3 regions of the Pseudonocardia xishanensis genome follow, and region 2 is predicted to be linked to each of the others. Evidence: riboswitches for the same ligand, from Rfam matches in the RefSeq annotation. Region 2 holds a riboswitch; each other region holds the start of a gene.
What was found. Region 2 has a riboswitch for S-adenosylmethionine ahead of ABD993_RS36650 (putative leader peptide). Riboswitches for the same ligand answer to the same signal wherever they lie in the genome.
Positions count from the first base shown of each region.

Region 1: another riboswitch for S-adenosylmethionine. It lies ahead of ABD993_RS24160 (aminotransferase class V-fold PLP-dependent enzyme); the one in region 2 lies ahead of ABD993_RS36650 (putative leader peptide).
Region 3: another riboswitch for S-adenosylmethionine. It lies ahead of thrC (threonine synthase); the one in region 2 lies ahead of ABD993_RS36650 (putative leader peptide).

Region 1 is NZ_BAABGT010000075.1:116,398-123,011, reverse strand. Features, by position in the region: gene ABD993_RS24170 (hypothetical protein) at 1-484, opposite strand, end outside; gene ABD993_RS24165 (hypothetical protein) at 493-816, opposite strand; gene ABD993_RS36885 (putative leader peptide) at 1,029-1,115, opposite strand; SAM riboswitch class IV at 1,580-1,693, shown strand; gene ABD993_RS24160 (aminotransferase class V-fold PLP-dependent enzyme) at 1,746-3,131, shown strand; gene treS (maltose alpha-D-glucosyltransferase) at 3,385-5,595, shown strand; gene ABD993_RS24150 (SRPBCC family protein) at 5,592-6,008, shown strand; gene ABD993_RS24145 (HIT family protein) at 6,020-6,481, shown strand; gene ABD993_RS24140 (TPM domain-containing protein) at 6,533-6,614, shown strand, end outside.
Region 2 is NZ_BAABGT010000025.1:92,965-99,578, forward strand. Features, by position in the region: gene ABD993_RS08885 (hypothetical protein) at 1-99, opposite strand, end outside; gene ABD993_RS08890 (manganese catalase family protein) at 708-1,652, opposite strand; gene ABD993_RS08895 (cold-shock protein) at 1,932-2,135, shown strand; SAM riboswitch class I at 2,415-2,507, shown strand; gene ABD993_RS36650 (putative leader peptide) at 2,514-2,582, shown strand; gene ABD993_RS08900 (hypothetical protein) at 2,628-2,969, shown strand; gene ABD993_RS08905 (ABC transporter substrate-binding protein) at 3,975-5,372, shown strand; gene ABD993_RS08910 (ABC transporter permease) at 5,374-6,324, shown strand; gene ABD993_RS08915 (ABC transporter permease) at 6,321-6,614, shown strand, end outside.
Region 3 is NZ_BAABGT010000123.1:42,101-48,714, forward strand. Features, by position in the region: partial or broken gene ABD993_RS35830 (ComEC/Rec2 family competence protein) at 1-1,070, shown strand, start outside; gene thrC (threonine synthase) at 1,458-2,723, opposite strand; SAM riboswitch class I at 2,730-2,872, opposite strand; gene holA (DNA polymerase III subunit delta) at 3,024-4,019, shown strand; gene rpsT (30S ribosomal protein S20) at 4,147-4,413, opposite strand; gene ABD993_RS35850 (circularly permuted type 2 ATP-grasp protein) at 4,718-6,373, shown strand; gene ABD993_RS35855 (alpha-E domain-containing protein) at 6,373-6,614, shown strand, end outside.

The DNA of each region.
Region 1 (6,614 bases), on a different contig from region 2:
CGTAGGTGGCGGCGGAGTACAGGCCACCCGCGTAGATCTTGTCGCCCTTGCGCCACGAGTACTGCATGTGGTGCGGCTCGTTCTCGACGAGCGGGCCCACGGTGGCCGTGTTGACGACCTTGCCATAGCTGGGCGAGCCCTTGGTGACGTCGACGACCGCCATGAAGTCCGGGCCCGGCAGGGCGTCGCGGACCTCGTCGACCGGGTTCGCCAGGGAACCGGGGAGGTTCTTGACGTCCGGGACCACGGTGTCGGCGATGTTCTCGTCACCGGCCCACACGACCATGTACTCGGGCCGCTCGCCCGCGGCCTCGGCCGCCTTGTCGAGGTTGTTCTCGACCCAGTAGTCCTTGCCGTCGGCGCCCTCGACCTCGGACCGGACCTTCTGCACGTCCGCGTAGGCGTCGCCGCTGGGGATCGTCGTGACCCCGGCGACCACACCCACCGCCAGCAGGCCGAGCAGGACCTTCCTCGCTGTGCGCATGCCCGGCCTCAGCTCGGGAGCAGCCGGGTGGGCGCGCCCGCGACCGACTTGATCAGGCCCGCGACCGGCACGCCCGCGGGCGCGTCGTCGAGGTGCTGGTTGATCGGGTCGTCGAACGCCGTGGCGCTGGGCTCGACGTAGGGCGCGGTCGGGGCCGGCGCGGGCTCGGGCCCGGTCGGTGCGGTGAGCACCGGCGCGAGGTCGGGCACGAGGTCGGGCGTGGCCGCGTTCGCGGTACCGCCCGCGAACGTCGCCAGGGCCGCGCCTGCGAGGGCCGCGGACCCGACGAGCCGGGTGGCCGACCGGGTGGGTCGGCGTCTGTGACGGGACACGGGTGTCCTTTCTTCTCCGGGGAGCGGGACGGCTCGGCGGGACCAGCCGCCGCCGGTGTCCTGTGTGGAGCGGGGAGCCCGGTGGGACGGGGCGGGACCGTGGTCGGGCCCGAGCCTGGGCGCGCCGCCGACACCGCCGTGGAGGCGGTGCGTTCAGGGGGTGACGGGCGCCGGAGCGAGAGGAGGGGAGGCGGGTCCGGGGGACCCCGGCCTCAGCTCACCGTCGCGCTACACAGCGCGCTCGCCACGCGTCGCAGGTCGACATGGCGTCGACACGCGAACGTCCGGGAGAGGCGCATGCCGGGAACTGTGCCACCCGTACGGAGCAATGGCGGCGGCCACCCCCGGCGTCGGTGTTTGTCCGGTCGGAGTGGGACGGCGGAATTGCCCGGAATCGTGACCGGGGCCACGCATTCCGGGGTCCGAACGGGGGCGACGCACGGTGCGGGGCCTGCGGCGGCCACCGCCCCGTTGTTCACCCCATCGTGTCGCCCCCGCCGGGAACCGCTCACGGATCACGCCGCCACCTGGGCTTCGCCGGGCCGGACACCCCACACGGTGCACCCCCTACCGCAGAGATGATCACCCATTGTGCCCGAATCCGCGAATGGTCGACGAAATCTGCCGTTAATCCGACCCACACCCGCATCGGCAGACAATTCGGTGCCGTTCTGAGAGGACCCCGGCGTCAATGTCCGGTCATTCGGCTATGCGTCGGATCACACTTGACCGCCGACGGCGCGACTGCCTACCGTCGACGGCAGGTCATGAGTGCCAGCGTCAAGCCCCGGCTCGCTGGTCGGCAACCCTCCTCCGCGGTGGGGTGCTCCGGGTGACGACCCGGCCGCCGCGAACCCGCGGACGGCAAGCGCGGACCCGCGTCGGTGAGTGAGCCGAGCCGGGTCCTCACCGGATCCGGGAGGATCGCCATGTCCCACACCGCCCTCGCCCCCTGTGCCACCGCGGAGATCGACGCCGCCGTGCCCGCCCCGCGCACCGCCGTCGCGCTCCCCGCACTCGTCGGCACGGGACTGCCGGTCCCGCTGCTCGACGGCCGCACCGTCCCCTACGCGAACCTCGACCTCGCCGCGAGCGCCCCGGCCCTGCAGGCGGTGGCGGACCACGTCGCCGAGCTGCTCCCCTACTACTCCAGCGTGCACCGCGGCGCCGGGTACGCCAGCCAGGTCTGCACCTCGGTGCTGGAGGCCGCGCGCGGGACCGTCGCCCGGTTCGTCGGGGCGCGGGCGGACGACGTCACGGTGTTCACCCGCAACACCACGGACGCGCTCAACCTGCTCGCGAGTGCCGTGCCCGGATCGACGCTGTGCCTGGACGTCGAGCACCACGCCACGCTGCTGGCCTGGCGCGGCGACCACCGCGTGGTGTGCGCGGCGGACACCCTCGGCGAGACGCTGGACCGGCTGGCGGACGCCCTGGCCCAGCGGCCGACCGCGCTGCTGGCGATCACCGGCGCGTCCAACGTGACCGGGGAGATCCCGCCGATCACCGAGATCGTCGCGCTCGCGCACGCCGCCGGGTGCCGGGTGGTGCTCGACGCCGCGCAGCTCGCCCCGCACCGCCGGGTGGACATCGCGGCCCGGGGCGTCGACTACGTGGTGCTCTCCGGGCACAAGCTCTACGCGCCCTACGGGACCGGCGCGCTCGTCGGGCGTCGGGACTGGCTGGACGTGGCCGCCCCGTACCTGGCGGGCGGCGGCGCCGTCCGCGCGGTCGGGGTCGAGGGCGGCGCGGCGGAGGTCAGCTGGGCCCCCGCGCCGCACCGCCACGAGGCGGGCACCCCGAACGTGCTGGGCGCCGCCGCGCTCGCCGCGGCCTGCCGCACGCTGGACGCCGCGATCGACACCGAGGTCCCCGCGCACGAGCGCGCGCTGGTGGCGCGGCTGGACGCGGGCCTGGCCGGGATCGCCGAGGTGACCCCGCTGCGGATCTGGGACCGGACGGAGGACCGGGTGGGCGTGGTCTCCTTCGTCGTCACCGACATCCCCGCGGGCCTCGTCGCCGCGGCGCTGTCCGCCGAGCACGGCATCGGGGTCCGGGACGGTCGGTTCTGCGCCCACCCGCTGCTCACCCGGCTGGCGGGCGGAGCGGACGCCGTGCGGGTGAGCCTGGGGCTGAACACCACCGCCTCGGACGTCGACCGGCTGGTCGCGGCGGTGCGCGAGATCGCGCAGCGGGGCCCGGCCGCGGACTACCACGAGGTCGACGGCCGCTGGGTCCCGCTCGCGGACACCCGCGACCTGGACCCGTTCGGCGTCGGCGCCACCGCGGGCGGCACCGCGGGCTGCGGCCACTGAGCAGTCGTCGCCCGCGTTCGGCGATCGGGGGCTCCGAGCGCTCGCCGCGGTCCGGACGCCCCTGAGCGCACCTCATCGGTGATCATGCCGCGCCGGGTGCGCGACACGTGCGCTCGGCGGCGACTCCACCGCTCGGCGTGCGATCACGGCGGGGCGGGCGCATCGCGGGCGCGTCACCGTCGTTTCCCCCGCGGAGTGGGTGGTACACCCTCCTCCGGGTCGGAACTTCGGTCGCGTCGAGCACGGAGCGTGGATGTCAGACGAGCGGGAGCAGGCGGAGGGGCAGCAGTCCCACGAGCCGAGCGAGATCACCTATGCGGAGCACCTGCACCCCGCGCGACCCCGCACCCTGCGCCACCGCGCGCGGGCCAAGTCCCCGGTCGTCCGGCGGTCGGTGGCGAAGGACGGGGCCGCGACCGGTGAGAACCCGGCGTACGTGTCCTGGCTGCTCAGCCAGTCGATGCTGGCGGACGCCAACGAGATCGCCCGGCAGTTCTCCGGCCAGGGCACCATGTGGCAGAACCCGTTCGCCGACCCCGGGCCGCGCCAGGCGGTCGAGACGGCGTCGGTGTGGTTCACCGCCTACCCGATCTCCTTCATCACCCGGCCCGGTGAGTCGTTCCTCGCCGCGCTGGGCGACGAGGAGCTGTGGAACGTCTTCTCGTCCGTCGGGATCGAGGCCGTCCACACCGGACCGGTCAAGCGCGCGGGCGGCATCTCGGGCTGGCAGTCCACCAGCTCCGTCGACGGGCACTTCGACCGGATCTCCACCGAGATCGACCCGGCCTTCGGCACCGAGGCGGAGTTCCGCGCGATGTGCGGGATGGCCACCTGGTCCGGCGGCACGATCATCGACGACATCGTCCCCGGCCACACCGGCAAGGGCGCGGACTTCCGGCTCGCCGAGATGAAGTACGCGGACTACCCCGGGATCTACCACATGGTGGAGATCGACGAGGAGGACTGGACGCTGCTGCCGGACGTCCCCGGCGGCAGGGACTCGGTCAACCTCGACGCCGCCACCGAGGAGGCGCTGGAGAAGGCCGGCTACATCATCGGGCGGCTGCAGCGGGTCATCTTCTACGCCGAGGGCGTCAAGGAGACGAACTGGAGCGCGACCAAGCCGGTCGTCGGCGTGGACGGCGTCTCGCGGCGCTGGGTCTACCTGCACTACTTCAAAGACGGCCAGCCCTCGATCAACTGGCTGGACCCGAGCTTCGCCGGGATGCGGCTGGTCATCGGGGACGCGCTGCACTCCATGGCCGACCTCGGCTCCGGGGCGCTCCGGTTGGACGCCAACGGGTTCCTGGGCGTCGAGAAGTCCGCGGAGGGGCTCCCGGCCTGGTCGGAGGGGCACCCGCTGTCCGCCGCGGCCAACCACCTGATCGGCTCGATGGTCCGCAAGATCGGCGGCTTCACCTTCCAGGAGCTGAACCTCACGATCGACGACATCCGCGCGACCGCCGCCGCGGGCGCCGACCTGTCCTACGACTTCGTCAACCGGCCCGCCTACCAGCACGCGCTGGTCACCGGGGACACCGAGTTCCTCCGGCTCACCCTGCGCACCTCGCTGGAGCTCGGGGTGGACCCGGCCGGGCTGGTGCACGCCCTGCAGAACCACGACGAGCTGACCTACGAGCTGGTGCACTGGGCGACCGGCCATCGGGACGACGTGTACTCCTTCGCGGGCGAGGAGATCACCGGCGAGGCCCTCGCCGAGCGGATCCGGGCGGACCTGTCCGAGACCCTCGTCGGGGTCGACTACAACAAGGTCTTCACCACCAACGGGATCGCCTGCACCACCGCGACCGTCATCGCCGCGACGCTCGGCCTGCGCTCGCTGGACGCGATCACCGAGGCACACGTCCCCGAGATCATGCGGGTGCACCTGCTGCTCGCCATGTTCAACGCCCTGCAGCCCGGGGTGTTCGCGCTGTCCGGCTGGGACCTCACCGGCATGCTCACCCTGCCCGCGGACGAGGTCGCCGAGCTCATCGGCGAGGGCGACACCCGCTGGATCTCCCGGGCCGCGCACGACCTGATGGGGGTCGCGCCGAACGCCGTGAAGTCCAGCGCGGGAATGCCCCGCGGCCGGTCACTGTACGGCCCGCTGCCCGAGCAGCTCACCGACGAGCGCAGCTTCCTGCGCCAGCTCCAGGCGATCCTCGCCGTCCGGTCCCGGCACCAGATCGCCACGAGCCGCCAGATCGACGTCCCGGACGTCTCGCACCGGGGCATGCTGGTGATGGTCCACGTGCTGGACTCGGGAGCCCAGCACGTCACCGTGCTGAACTTCGCCGCCGAGGCCGTCACCGGCACCGTGCGGTCGGAGCACCTGGTGCCCGGCTCGCGGGTGATCGACATGTTCACGGAGAAGGAGGTGGGTGTGGTGGACGACCTGCGGGCCTTCATCGTCGAGCTGGAGCCCCACCAGGGCCACTCGCTGTTGTTGGAGCTCCCGTGATCCCCAGCGTCCACGTCGCGGTGCAGATCGCCGTGCCCGCCGCCGACGTCTACGCCTTCGTCACCGACCCCACGAACCTGCCGAAGTGGGCCGCGGGCCTCGCGGGGGCGACGGTCTCGCTGCGCGAGGGGCGGTGGGTCACCGACTCCCCGATGGGCGAGGTGTCGCTGTCCTTCGTCCCGCGCAACGAGCACGGCATCGCCGACCACGACGTCACCTTGCCCAGCGGCGAGGTGGTCACGAACCCGATCCGCATCCTGCCCAACGAGGAGGGCTGCGACGTGCTGTTCACGGTGCGGCAGCGGCCGGACATGAGTGCGGACGACCTCGCCCGGGACGTCGCGGCGGTACGGAGGGACCTGGAGACCCTCGCCCGGCTGCTCGGTGGTGCGGGCACCGCGGGACCCGAATAGCCTCACGCCCCATGAGCGACGGCAGGCTGGCCGCCCTGCGCGGCGGCGAGAAACCGGAGAACCTGCTCGCCGAGACCGCGTCCGGGTTCGCGGTGTTCGGCGACCACCAGAAGCTCCCCGGCTACTGCCTGCTGATCCATCGCGGGGAGGCCGAGCACCTCACCGACCTCGAACCGCCGGAGCGCACGGCGTTCCTGGAGGACCTCGCGCTGCTCGGCCAGGCGGTGTTCACCGCGCTGCGGGGGGATGCGGCCTTCCGCAGGCTGAACTACGAGATCCTCGGCAACAGCTGGCCCCACCTGCACGGACACGTCCACCCCCGCTACGTCTGGGAGCCGGACGAGTACCGCTCGATGCCGGTCTGGCGCTACCCGGACCTGCGTGAGGACCGGTGGCTGGCGGGCCCGGCACACGAGGAGCTGCGGGAGCGGATCGCGCTCGAGCTGCGGGCGCTGGTCATCGGGGGCGCCTGACCCTCGGGCGGCGGGTGACGCGACCGCGCGCGGACAGGCCAAGATGAGCGGGTGACTCGCAGGCTCGCCGCTCTCGCCGCCCTCCTCGTGCTGCCCCTGCTGCTCCTCGCGGGCACCGCCGCGGCCGACGCCC
Region 2 (6,614 bases):
CTGGACGTCCCGCCACCGGCTGCGCAGCACGTAGCGGCGCGCATCGACGAGGTGGTGGGCGTACTCGACCGCGGCGTCGTTGACCCGGTACTTCGGCATCCGTCGATGATGGCCGAGGGTGGGGGAGGGCGCCCGCCCGAGCGCGTCCCAGGGTCGATCGCATGGCGACCCGAGGTGCCGTGCCGGTGACGGACGACCTGCCGCTGCGGGCCCTGGCACTCCGCCGACGGCGGGCGGTTCGCCTCGTAGGCGAGTTCGAGGAGGGCCGGGTGCCCGCGCCCGGGTCCGGGACGGCGCGCTGGTCACCCACACCTCTCGGAGGACCGATGTCCCGCCTCATCCGCGCCCTCGGAGTGGCCACCGCGGCCTATGCCGCGGCCACCCTCGTCAGGCCCGTCCTGCTCACCCGCCCCACCGGGCTGGGCGAGTCTCCCCGCACCGACCTGCTGACCCGCGCGGTCGGGGTGCGCGACCTCGCCTCGGGCGCCGCGATCGCGCTCGCCCCGTCCCGCTCGGCGCTGCAGCTCGCGCTCGCGGCGCGGATCGCCTCCGACCTGGGCGACGCCGTCGCCTTCGGGCTGGCCGATCTGCCCGCCGACGCGAAGCGCAAGACCCTCGTCGTCGCCCAGGGGTGGGCCGCGCTGAACGGCGCGGCCCTCGCCGCGGCGCGTCGGGCCCGACCGGGATCCGGCCGGGCCCGACGACGGTCAGCTCCCCGCGGGGCGGTCCGCGTCGGCGAGCTCGAGCTCGGCGGTCTGCTGCACGAGCTCGAGCAGCCCGGCGTCCAGACCCGGCGCGAACTCCTCCGGGCGCTCGACGGCGATGTCCATCGGGAATCCCTTCGGCATCTGCTCGGTGCGGAGCGTCCCACCCCCGACGGCGGCCGGTGCCTCACCGCGGAAGATCTTCCCGGCCTCGGACAGGTCGTCGAGGCTGAACGTGTACTGCGTGAGGTGCAGCCCCTGCTCCAGCAGGGTCTTCACCTCCGGGAACCGCTCGGCGTCGGTCTTCGGGATCGGCAGGGTCCTCCCCCAGTCGATGCCCAGGCTCTCCAGCGCCTTCGCGTAGGCGTTCTCGTGTGCCTGGTCGCGCACGATCAGGTACGCGAGCGTGGCCCGCGCGGTCTTGTTCGCGGTCATCTCGTAGATCCGGCACTTCTGCAGCCTGCCGGTCGACTCGAGCATCAGGTTGTACAGCAGGTCGAGGACCAGGTTCCCGCTGTTGTAGACGTACGAGCCCGACCACGGGTTGCCCGCGGAGTCGACGGGCAGGGCGCCCTGGGCGCCGACCAGGTAGTGGTGGATGTTGCCCATGCTCAGGGCGTCGGCCAGCGGGGTGGCGCCGCCCTTGCCGGGCTCGTCCACCGGCTTGGTCGCCGAGCCCTTGTAGCGGGGCGAGCCGTCGGTCAGCCGGGCGATCGTGGTGCCGATCAGCTCGACATGGCTGATCTCCTCCGTGCCGATGCCCTGCAGCAGGTCGCGGTACGGCTTCGCGGTCGCGCCGCGGAAGTTCATGCTCTGGAACAGGTACTGCATCATCGTGCGCATCTCGCCGAACTGTCCGCCCAGACCCTCCTGGAGGGCGTTGGCGGCGGCCGGGTCCGGCTCGTCGGGGACGATCTCGTTGATCAGGCGCTGCACGTGCAGGTACATGGGAATCCTGTCGGTCGACTGGTGTGTCGCGCGGGGATCCGCCGGGGTCTGAAGCGAACGACGTGACGCGGGGCGGATACCCGGCCCTGTCGGGCTCATGCCCGGACGGGCTATGCTGGTTCCAGGTCGTTCAGTTTCGGTGCTCGTGTACGCACGCCGCAGGAACAGTTGGCGGTGAGTCGTACCGGGTCCCCCAGGGGACACGTGCACGTATCGCCTCCAGGGCCGGCCGGGTCCGCACACAGGGTGCGGGTCTAACCACCTGAGAGGGAGACACACATGGCACAGGGAACTGTGAAGTGGTTCAACGGCGAGAAGGGCTTCGGCTTCATCGCGCAGGACGGTGGCGGGGCTGACGTCTTCGTCCACTACTCCGAGATCGACGCCAGCGGCTTCCGCAGCCTGGACGAGGGCCAGCGCGTGGAGTTCGAGATCGGCCAGGGCCAGAAGGGCCCGCAGGCCCAGGGCGTCCGGATCATCTGATCCGACACCAGGACAGGGCCCGTTCCCCCTCGGGGGGACGGGCCCTGTCCGCGTTCCGGGCCGGGCGCAGGCCCGGGGACGCGGGCCGAGGGCGAGGGGGAACCACGACGCCGTGCTCGGTCCGGTCCTTTGCGGAGCGGAACCGCGAACGGTTTCGGCTGGTGGGAGTGTCGGAAAGGTGTCCGGACAGCACACGGCGGCCTGGGTCACAGTCCTCACCCCGATGATTGACGTCGGCCGGGTCGGGCGACATACAGTGCAGGGGATCCCTCGGGGATCACACCATTGAGAGCGGCCGAGAGACCTGGCTCGACGACGCCGCAGCAACCCCCCGTCCGCGGGTGCGGGTGCTAAGGCCGGGTGCGATGGAGGCGGGGAATGTTCGTCGGGGTGCAGCGCCGACACGTGGATCTCCTGCGGACGGCGAGCGCGGGCTGTCGGGCCTGACGAGGTCTCGTCCCGTCCCTTCTCCCGCAGGAGTGGTGTGCCCTCATGGCCCCCTTCCACCTCGGCGTCGCGCTCGACGGCGCCGGCTGGCACCCGGCCGCGTGGCGTGAGCCCGGCGCCCGGCCCGATCTGCTCTTCACCGCCCGCTACCGGGCGGCGCCGGCCCGCGCGGCCGAGCGCGGTCTGCTCGACCTGGTCACGATCGACGACGGCCTCGGCCTCGCCACTCTGGACCACGACAGCCTCGGCCGGGCAGGCTGGCGCGTGCAGACCTCCGCCCGCGCGGACGAGGCCACCCCGGATGTACACGATCGACTTCTCGGGTCGGTCCTTCACGGTCCGCGGACCGGCCATAGTCCGGCGGCCGCGCCGCCTGGAACGTCGTGACCAGCTCGGACGCCGACACCGGGGAGAACTTCCGGGGCGGCGGGCTCCTCGCCCACTCCGGGCGGTACGAACGGGCGGGGGAGACCCTCGACGCCGTCCGGGCGCTGTGGGACTCCTGGGGTTCCGACGCCGTCGTCGCCGACCCGGCGACCGGCCGCTTCCTGTGGGACGGGAAGGCGCGGGTGGCGAAGGTCGGCCGCGATCTCGAGCAGGTCGAGATGCCGCCCTCGGCGGCGGTGATCCTCGGCGACACCGAGGCCGAGGCGCGGGACCGGCCCCGGGACGTCCGCAGCCGCCAGGTCGATCCGTTCACCGCGGTCGTGCCGGCCGAGATGGTGTGGAACCGCGACCTGTCCGCGGTCGACCCGGACGGACCCGTCCCCGACCCTCGCTCCGACCCCCGAGGCCCCGGAGTGGATCCGCGGGCGGGCCCCGCCGACCCAGGACGGGCACGCCACCGCCGAGGGCCCGGCGGGCGATCGGGCGCGAGCACGGGTGGTCGCTGCGCGAGGTCGTCACGCACGTGTTCGACCGCGCGGTGTCCGTCGGCACGCCGTCCCGGGTGGCCGCCGAGATCGACCGTTACGTGCAGCAACGCGCCGTCGACGGGTACATCCTCGGCTCCCACGCCAGCCCCGTCGGGCTGGACGAGGTGGTGGCGAAGGTGATCCCGGAGCTGCGGGATCGCGGGCGCCTTCCGCACCGCTCCGCCTCCGGACCGGCACCCGATCCCCGCGATCGGCCGCCCGGCCGGTCCCCCTTCGAAGGAACGAGACCGATGACCGCACGACCACGCCGGGCACTCCTGCCCGGCTGCCCGCCCTGCTCACCACCGCCGCGCTGGCGCTCGCGGGCTGCGGCTCGAGCGGAGCCGCCGGAGGGTCCGTCGATGCCGGCCCGCCGCAGCCCGGCGGCACCCTGCGCGTCGCCGTCGGCAGCGACGCGGGCTGCGTCGACCCGCAGCAGGTCGGCAGCAACGACACGATCTACTCGGTCCGCCAGCTCGTGGACTCGCTCACCGACCAGGACCCCCGGAGCGGGGAGCTCAAGCCCTGGCTCGCCACCTCCTGGACGACTTCGCCGGACGCGACGAGCTACACCTTCACCCTGCGCGAGGGCGTGACCTTCTCGGACGGCACCCCGCTGGACGCGAACGCGGTCAAGGCCAACTTCGACCGCGTCCCGCAGCTCGGCGTCCGCGGCACTCTGCCCAAGGGCTACCTGGCCGGGTACGCGGGCACGACCGTCGAGAGCCCGACGCGGTTCACCGTGTCCTTCACCCAGCCCAACGTGCAGTTCCTGCAGGGCACCTCCACGCACAGCCTCGGCATCCTCGCCCCGGCGAGCGTCTCGAAGTCGGACGACGAGCGGTGCGCGGGCGTGGTCGGCTCCGGCCCGTTCACGCTGCAGAGCTACACGCAGAACGCCTCGATCACCCTGGCCAAGCGGCCCGGCTACACCTGGGGCTCGTCGCTGTGGGCGCACGAGGGCGAGGCCTACCTGGACTCGGTCGAGTTCCGGATCGTGCCCGAGTCCGGGGTGCGCACCGGCAGCCTGCAGTCCGGTGAGGTCGACCTGATCGGCAGCATCGGCCAGCAGGACGAGGCCCCGCTGACCGGGGCGGGCGCGCAGCTGCTGGCCCGCTCCAACCCGGGGATCACCTTCGGGATCGGGCTCAACCAGAGCAAGCCCGTGGCGAACGACCCGGCCGTCCGGCAGGCGTTGAGCCTGGCGATCAACCGGCAGGAGATCGTGGCGGGCGTCTTCCCGTCGCAGACGCTGCCCGCCACCAGCGTGCTGGCCTCGACCACGCCGTCCTACGCGGACGAGTCGGCTGTGCTGACGTTCGACCCGGAGAAGGCGAAGTCGCTGCTCGACGCCGCGGGCTGGGTGCCGGGGCCGGACGGGATCCGGGCCAAGGGCGGTCAGCCGCTCACCCTGCCGATCTCCTTCGCGACCGTGGCCGCCACCAACAAGCCGGCGCTGGAGCTGATCCAGCAGCAGGCCCGGGTGGTCGGCATCGACGTCCGGGTGCAGGAGTACCCGATCTCGCAGACCCCCCAGATCCAGGCGAGCGGCGACTTCACGTCCTTCTGGTTCAACATCACCCGCGCGGACCCGGACATCCTGCGCAGCTCCTTCTCGACGGCCGGGTCCAACTTCTACCGGATTCCCCAGACCCCGCTGGAGCCGCTGCTGGCCGGGCAGGCCGCCGAGCCGGACCCCGCGAAGCGCACCGCGCTCGTCGAGCAGGCGCAGGAGCAGCTCGTGAAGCAGGGGTTCTTCGTGCCCGTCGTCGAGCTGACCTCGGTGCTCGCCGCGGGCGCGACGACGCACGGCGTCGCGTTCGACGCGTCCTCCCGGATCCAGCTGCACGACGCCTGGAAGTCGGACGTGAGCTGACGTGCTCGGCTACCTGCTCCGCCGCCTCGGCACCGCGGTCGCGGTGCTGTGGGCGGCGTACACGGCCGGCTTCGTCGTGCTGTGGCTGCTGCCCGGCGACCCGATCAGCACCATGGCGAGCGGCGGGCTGGACGGCGAGCCGCTCACCCCGGCGGCGATCGAGGCGCTGAAGGCGCGGTACGGCTTCGACCAGCCGCTGATCGTGCAGTACGGCACGCGGCTGTGGGCGGCGGTGCAGGGTGACCTGGGCGCGTCGATCCAGACGGGCCGCCCGGTCGGGTCCGCGATCGCCGAGGCGCTGCCGCCGACGATCCAGATCGCGCTCGGCGGCCTGCTCGTGGCGGTGGTGCTCGGCACCGGGACCGCCGTGGCGGCGACCTCCACGCGCCTGCGCTGGCTGCGGCAGCTGCTGATGGCGCTGCCGTCGCTGGCCGTGTCGCTGCCGGTCTTCTGGGTCGGCCTGATGCTCGTGCAGATCTTCTCGTTCGGGCTCGGCGTGCTGCCCTCGGTGGGCGCCGGCGGGTTCTCGGCGCTGGTCCTGCCGTCGGTCACCCTCGGGCTGCCGATGGGAGCGCTGGTGGCGCAGGTGCTGGCCAAGAGCCTGACCACCGCGCTGGACGAGCCGTACGTGCAGACCGCGCGGGCCAAGGGCGTCGGGCGGGGCGCGATCCACCTGCGGCACGCGCTGCAGAACGCCGCGATCCCCGCGCTGACCGTGCTCGGCTACGTCGCCGGGAACCTCCTCGCCGGGACCGTGGTGGTGGAGACCGTGTTCACCCGACCCGGCCTGGGGCGGCTGACCGTGCAGGCGGTGGGCGTGCAGGACATCCCGATGGTCCAGGGGATCGTGCTGTTCGCGTCGCTCGTGTTCGTCGGGGTCAACCTGCTGGTGGACCTCGTCTACCCGGTCCTCGACCCGAGGATCGCGAGGGGGGTGCCTGCAGCGGCATGACCGAACTTCTGATCAGGTCCGACGCCGCCGACCCGGCGCGCCCGGCCGTCGTCCTGCCCGAACCCCCCACCCGCCGCGAGCGCTGGGCCCGGCTGGGCCGTCTCCTCGGGCATCGCCCGGGGCTCGTCGCAGCGATCGTGGTGGTGGTCCTGGTACTGCTCGCCGCGTTCGTCCCGAGCCTGCTCGCGCCCGGGGACCCGAACACCGGCGTCGTGGCGGACAAGCTGCAGGCGCCCAGCGGCGCGCACGTCTTCGGGACCGACTACCTCGGCCGGGACCTCTACACGCGG
Region 3 (6,614 bases), on a different contig from region 2:
TCTCGGTGCTGGCCACCGGGGCGCTCGTGCTCGTCGCGCCGAGCTGGGCGGCGGCGCTGCAGCGCAGGCGGGTGCCCCTCGGGGTGGCGGAGCTGCTGGTGGTGCCCGCGGCCGCCTGCCTGGCGACGGCACCGCTCATCGCCGGGCTGAACGGGCAGGTCGGCCTGGTCACGGTGCCCGCGAACCTGCTCGTGGTGCCTGCCGTGGCACCGGCGACGGTGCTCGGGGTGCTCGCCGCCGTGGTGTCGCCCTGGAGCCCGGCCCTGGCCGCGGCCTGCGCGGGGGTCGCGGGCCCCGCGGTCGGGTGGATGGTGGTCGTGGCGGACCGGGCCGCCGCGGTGCCGGGCGGTGTCGTGCCGTGGCCGGCCGGGCCGATCGGCGCCGGGCTGCTCGCGGCGGTGCTGCTCGCCCTGGTGATCGCCTTCCGGTACCGGCGGTCCCGGCTGCTCGTGCTGGCGGTCGTCGTCGGTCTCGCGCTGGTCCTGCTGCCCACCCGGATCGTGCGGCCGGGGTGGCCGCCTGCGGGCTGGGTGGCCGTGGCCTGCGACGTCGGGCAGGGGGACGCGATCGTGCTCGCCACCGGTGAACCGGGGCGCGCCGTCCTCGTCGACGTGGGCCCGGCAGACGGTCCCGTCGACGGGTGCCTGCGCAGGCTCGGCGTCGACGCCGTCGCCCTCGTGGTGCTCAGCCACCTGCACGCGGACCACATCGGAGGGTTGGCCGGAGCCCTGCGCGGGCGGCCCGCGGGCGGGATCGCGCTGGGCCCGTCGCACGATCCGGAGTCCGCGGTGCGCCGGATCTCCGCGCAGGCCCGGGAGGCGGGGACGGGGCTGGTCGAGCTCACCGCGGGCCGTCGGGTGGTCTGGCCGGAGCTCACCCTGGAGGTGCTCGCGCCTGCCGAGGCCGAGCCGGTGGACGGCGAGGACGGGACCGCGGTGAACAACACGTCCGTGGTCGTGCGCGCGACGACGCCCGCCGGGCGGATCCTCCTCACCGGCGACATCGAGCTGGAGGCCCAGGCGCAGCTGCTCGCGAGCGGGGCCGATCTGCGCGCGGAGGTGCTCAAGATGCCGCACCACGGCTCCCGCTACACCAGCCGAGAGTTCCTCGCCGCCGTCGCGCCGCGGGCAGTGCTGGTCAGCGTCGGGGCGGGCAACACCTACCGGCACCCCAACCCGGGGTTGATGGACCTGCTCGGCGGCGCCGGGATCGCGGTGCGGCGCACCGACCGCGACGGGGACATCGCACTCACGGCCGGGGACGAGCTCGTCGAGCGCGGGGACCCGCTGCCCGCCCCGCGAGGCTCGGCGTCGCCCCGGACCCACGAACGGACCCCGGCTCGCTCCCGCGACCGTGACCCGGCCCGCGACCGGGCCCGCGAACGCGACCGGGCCCGGGGACCGTGTCCCCGGGCCCGGTGGCGGAGCCTGGTGTGTCGGGTCGTCGTCCCGGCGGTCTCAGCGGTTCTCGAGCGCCTCGCGGACCGCCTTGCTGGTCGACGGCACGGTCGCGGTGGGGCCGACCTCGCCGGACACGGCGTCGAGGGTCTTGAGGCCGTCACCCGTGATGAGCAGGACGGTCTCGGCGTCCCGGTCGATCAGACCCGCCTCGATGAGCTTCCGGGCGGTCGCGACGGTCACGCCTCCCGCGGTCTCGGCGAACACGCCCTCCGTGCGGGCGAGGAGCCGGATGCCTGCGCGCACCTCGTCGTCCGTCACGTGGCCGACCGCACCGCCGGTGCGGCGGACGGCGTCCAGGACGTACGGCCCGTCCGCCGGGTTGCCGATCGCCAGCGAGCGGGCGATCGTGTCCGGCTTGACCGGCTGGATGAAGTCGTGGCCCTCCTCGAACGCGGTCGCGACGGGCGAGCAGCCCGCGGCCTGCGCACCGAAGATCCTGTAGGGCTTGTCCTCGACCAGGCCGAGCTTCACGAACTCGCCGAAGCCCTTGTCCACCTTGGTCAGCTGCGAGCCGGAGGCGACCGGGATGACGATCTGGTCCGGCAGCCGCCAGCCGAGCTGCTCGGCGACCTCGTAGCCCAGGGTCTTGGAGCCCTCGGCGTAGTACGGGCGGACGTTGACGTTCACGAACGCCCAGTCCTCGTGCTCGGCGGCCAGCTCGGTGGCGAGCCGGTTCACGTCGTCGTAGTTGCCGTCGACCGCGAGCAGCGTGCCGCCGTACACCGCGGTCGTGGTGATCTTCGCCTGCTCCAGGTTGGACGGGATCAGCACCACCGAGTCCCAGCCCGCGCGCGCCGCGGCGGCGGCCACCGCGTTGGCCAGGTTGCCGGTCGACGGGCAACAGAGGACGGAGAAGCCCAGCTCACGGGCCGCGGCCAGGGCCACGGCCACGACCCGGTCCTTGAAGGAGTGGGTGGGGTTGCCGGTGTCGTCCTTGATCCACAGCTTGCGGACGCCGAGCTCGGCGGCCAGCCGGTCGGCCTCGATGAGGCGGGTGAGGCCGGGCTCGGTGTTGGGGTGGGACCGCACGTCCGAGGGGACGGGGAGCAGGTCCTGGTAGCGCCAGATGGACTTGGGCCCCGCCTCGATGGACGCGCGGGTGATCTCCGGGAAGTCGTACGCGATCTCCAGCGGGCCGAAGCACCGCGCACACGCGAACTCCGCGGCAAGCGGGGCCTCGGCGCCGCACTCGCGACAGGAGAGGGCGCGCGCGGAGCCCAGATCGTACGAGGTCGTGGCAGGGGTGTCAGCAGCGAGAGTCATCAGATCTCCTCATCTGTCCCGCGGGCGCGGGCCGGAATTGGCACCTGGTTCGTCGACGGGCGCACACGAAGAACGTGTGACGCGCGGATCAAGCGACGCCGGTTGCCGGGGCTTCAACGGGCCGTTCCCTCTGCCCCTCTGGATGAGCCATGTTCAGTTGTGCCCGGCCCCACGGAGGGCGGGCGCCCGGATGATCCGGATGTCGCCCACGTTACGGCACGCCGTGAGCCGTCGGCCAGGTCGTTCCGCCATCTGGGAGCGGGGTCACCCCGCAGAGGTGCGTCGCGGAGTGTCGGTGCGATGCGAGACGATGGCGGCGTGCCCACCGCGCCGACCACCAAGGCCCCCGCCCCGCTGCAGCTCGTCGTCGGCGAGGAGGAGCTGCTGGTCGAGCGGGCGATCGCGGAGATCGTGCGGGCTTCGCGCGCGGTGGACCCCGACACCGACCTGCGTCGCTTCCGGCCGTCCGAGCTCACCCCCGGCGAGCTGAACGGGCACCTCAGCCCGTCGCTGTTCGCCGAGTCCCGGGTCGTGGTCGTCCAGGGCGCGCACGAGGCCGCCAAGGACCTCGCCGCGGCGATCCTCGCCTACGGGGACGAGCCCGCGGAGGGGATCGTGCTGGTGGCCACCCACGCGGGCGGGGCGCGGGGCAAGCAGCTGGCGGACGACCTGCGCAGGAAGGGTGCCGTCGTCACCCGGTGCGACAAGCTCGGGCGCGCCGAGGAGCGGGCGGACTTCGTGCGGTCCGAGGCGCGCCGGGCCGGGGGCACCATCACCGCGGAGGCCGTGTCGGTGCTGCTCGAGGCCGTCGGGTCGGACCTGCGCGAGCTGGCGGCCGCGACCGGACAGCTCGTGGCGGACAGCGGTGGCCGGGTGGACGGGCCCGCGGTGCGCCGCTACCACCGCGGACGGGCGGAGTCGACCGGGTTCGCGGTGGCGGACAAGGCCGTCGCGGGGGACCGGTCCGGGGCGCTGGAGGCGCTGCGGTGGGCCCTGGTGCTGGGGGTCGCCCCGGTGCTGGTGGCGGACGCGCTGGCGGACGCCGTGCGCACCCTGGCCAAGGTCGGGTCGGCGGGCCGCGGGGATCCGAACCGGCTCGCGGGCAGCCTCGGCATGCCGCCGTGGAAGATCCGCAAGGCCCAGGGCCAGGTGCGGGCCTGGCGGCCTGCCGGGCTCGCCGTCGCGATCGCCGCCACCGCGCAGGTGAACGCGGACGTCAAGGGTGCCGCGGCGGACCCGGGCTACGCGCTGGAACGCGCCGTGCTCGCGGTCGTCGAGGCCCGCGGCACCGGCTGACCACTCGCAACGATCACGGGCGCCCCCGGCGCGGACACGACGACGGCGCTGCCCCACGGGAAAGGGCAGCGCCGTCGTCAGACGCTCTGGAGGGAGCGTGCACCGCGCCCCGTCGGGCGCGGAAGGATCAGGCCGAGAGGGCCGCGGCCCGCTTGGCCAGCGACGACTTGCGGTTGGCGGCCTGGTTCTTGTGGATGACGCCCTTACCGGCCGCCTTGTCCAGCGCCTTGGCCGCGGCCTTCTGCAGCTCGAGGGCCTTCTCGGTGTCACCCGAGTCCGCCGCCTCGCGGAACTTGCGGATCGCCGTCTTCACCGAGGACTTCACCGACTTGTTGCGCTGCCGGGCCTTCTCGTTGGTCTTGACGCGCTTGATCTGGGACTTGATGTTCGCCACGCTGGTGTGCCTCTTCAGTCTTCCTGGGTCTCGGGTTCTCGGGGCTCCGGCGACCTGCGTGGTGGTCCCCCACCCACGCGAGCGAGCACGCCGAGCACTCGACGGGACATGCTACGCCCCCGCCACGGACGCCTCCGCAGGGCCCCGACAGGGGGGTGTCGCGCGGGGCGCGAGCGGCCATCGTCGCACACCAGGGGCCCGGGGCGTGATCACCGCGACCGCGGATCACACCGGTCGGCCCGTTAACCCGGACGTAGCACGGCTCCGTCTGGCTCGCACCGCGACGAACGGTCAAGATGACCCGGTGAGCCGAGCAGTGGACCGCAGACCAGCACGCACGGGGGCGGACCCCGAGACCAACGGCCACGAGTCGGGGTCGGCCCTGTTCGACGGCTATCTCGAACCCGACCGACCCAACCCGGACGCGTTCGACGAGATGTTCAACGCCGACGGCAGCGTCCGCGCCCCGTACCGGCAGCTGCACGACGCGATCGCCCCCACCGCCGCCGCCGACCTCAGCGCCCGCAGCGAGGCCCTGGACCGGGCCTACATGGACCAGGGCATCACGTTCAGCCTGTCCGGCAAGGAGCGCCCGTTCCCGCTGGACATCGTGCCGCGGGTGATCAGCGCCAGCGAGTGGTCCCGGCTGCAGCGCGGGATCGTGCAGCGGGTCAAGGCCCTGGAGGCCTTCCTCGCGGACGTCTACAACGACGCCCAGATCGTCCGGGACGGCGTGCTCCCGCGCAGGCTGATCACGAGCTGCGAGCACTTCAAGCGCTCCGCCCACCTGCTCAACCCGCCGAACGGCGTGCGCATCCACGTCGCGGGCATCGACCTGGTCCGGGACCAGGAGGGCACGTTCCGGGTGCTGGAGGACAACCTCCGCAACCCCTCCGGCGTGTCCTACGTGATGGAGAACCGCCGCACGATGGCACGCGTGTTCCCGGACCTGTTCACCCGCCAGCGGGTCCGTCAGGTCGGGGACTACTCCACCCACCTGCTGCACGCGCTGCGCGCCGCCGCCGCGCCGAACGTCGCCGACCCGAACGTCGTCGTGCTGACCCCCGGCGTCTACAACTCCGCGTACTTCGAGCACTCGCTGCTCGCCCGGCAGATGGGTGTGGAGCTGGTCGAGGGCCGGGACCTGTTCTGCCGGGACAACGTCGTCTACATGCGCACGACCGAGGGCGAGCAGCGCGTGGACGTCGTCTACCGCCGGATCGACGACGACTTCCTGGACCCCCTGCAGTTCAAGCCCACCAGCGTGCTCGGGGTCGCCGGGATCATGAACGCGGCGCGCGCGGGCAACGTGGTGATCGCCAACGCGGTGGGCAACGGGGTGGGGGACGACAAGCTCGTCTACACCTACGTCCCGCAGATGATCAAGTACTACCTGGACGAGCGGCCGATCATCCCGAACGTCACCACCCTGCGCTGCTGGCTGGACGGCGAGCGCGAGGAGGTCCTCGACTCGCTCGACCAGCTCGTCATCAAGCCGGTGGAGGGGTCCGGGGGCTACGGGATCCTGTTCGGACCGAACGCGAGCCCCAAGGAGCTGCAGAAACAGCGCAAGGCGATCCGGGACGACCCGCGCGGGTGGATCGCCCAGCCCGTCGTGCAGCTGTCCACCGTCCCGACCAAGGTGGACGACCGGCTGGTGCCCCGCCACGTCGACCTGCGGCCCTTCGCGGTGAACGACGGCGAGGACGTCTTCGTGCTGCCCGGCGGCCTGACCCGGGTGGCGCTGCCGAAGGGCTCGCTCGTGGTGAACTCCAGCCAGGGCGGCGGGTCCAAGGACACCTGGGTGCTCGCCGCGAGCCGCGCCCCCGAGGCCGAGCGCGAGCTGGGGGAGCGGGGCATCGCGAGCAAGGCGCCCGACAGCCGCCCGGCCGCCGAGCAGGGCCGGGAGCTCACCCTCGACCAGCAACAGCAACAGCAACAGCAGGGGAGGGACGCCTGATGCTGGCCCGGAACGCCGAGTCCCTCTACTGGATCGGCCGCTACGTGGAGCGGGCGGACGACACCGCTCGGATCCTGGACGTCTCGGTGCACCAGCTGCTCGAGGACGCCACCATCGACGTCGACCTGGCCGCACGCAGGCTGCTCGGCGTGATGGGCGTCGACCCCGGCACGGACGAGCACCTGGACGCCTTCTCCCTCACCGAGCTGCTGGGCTACTCGGCGGACACCGCGGGCTCGAT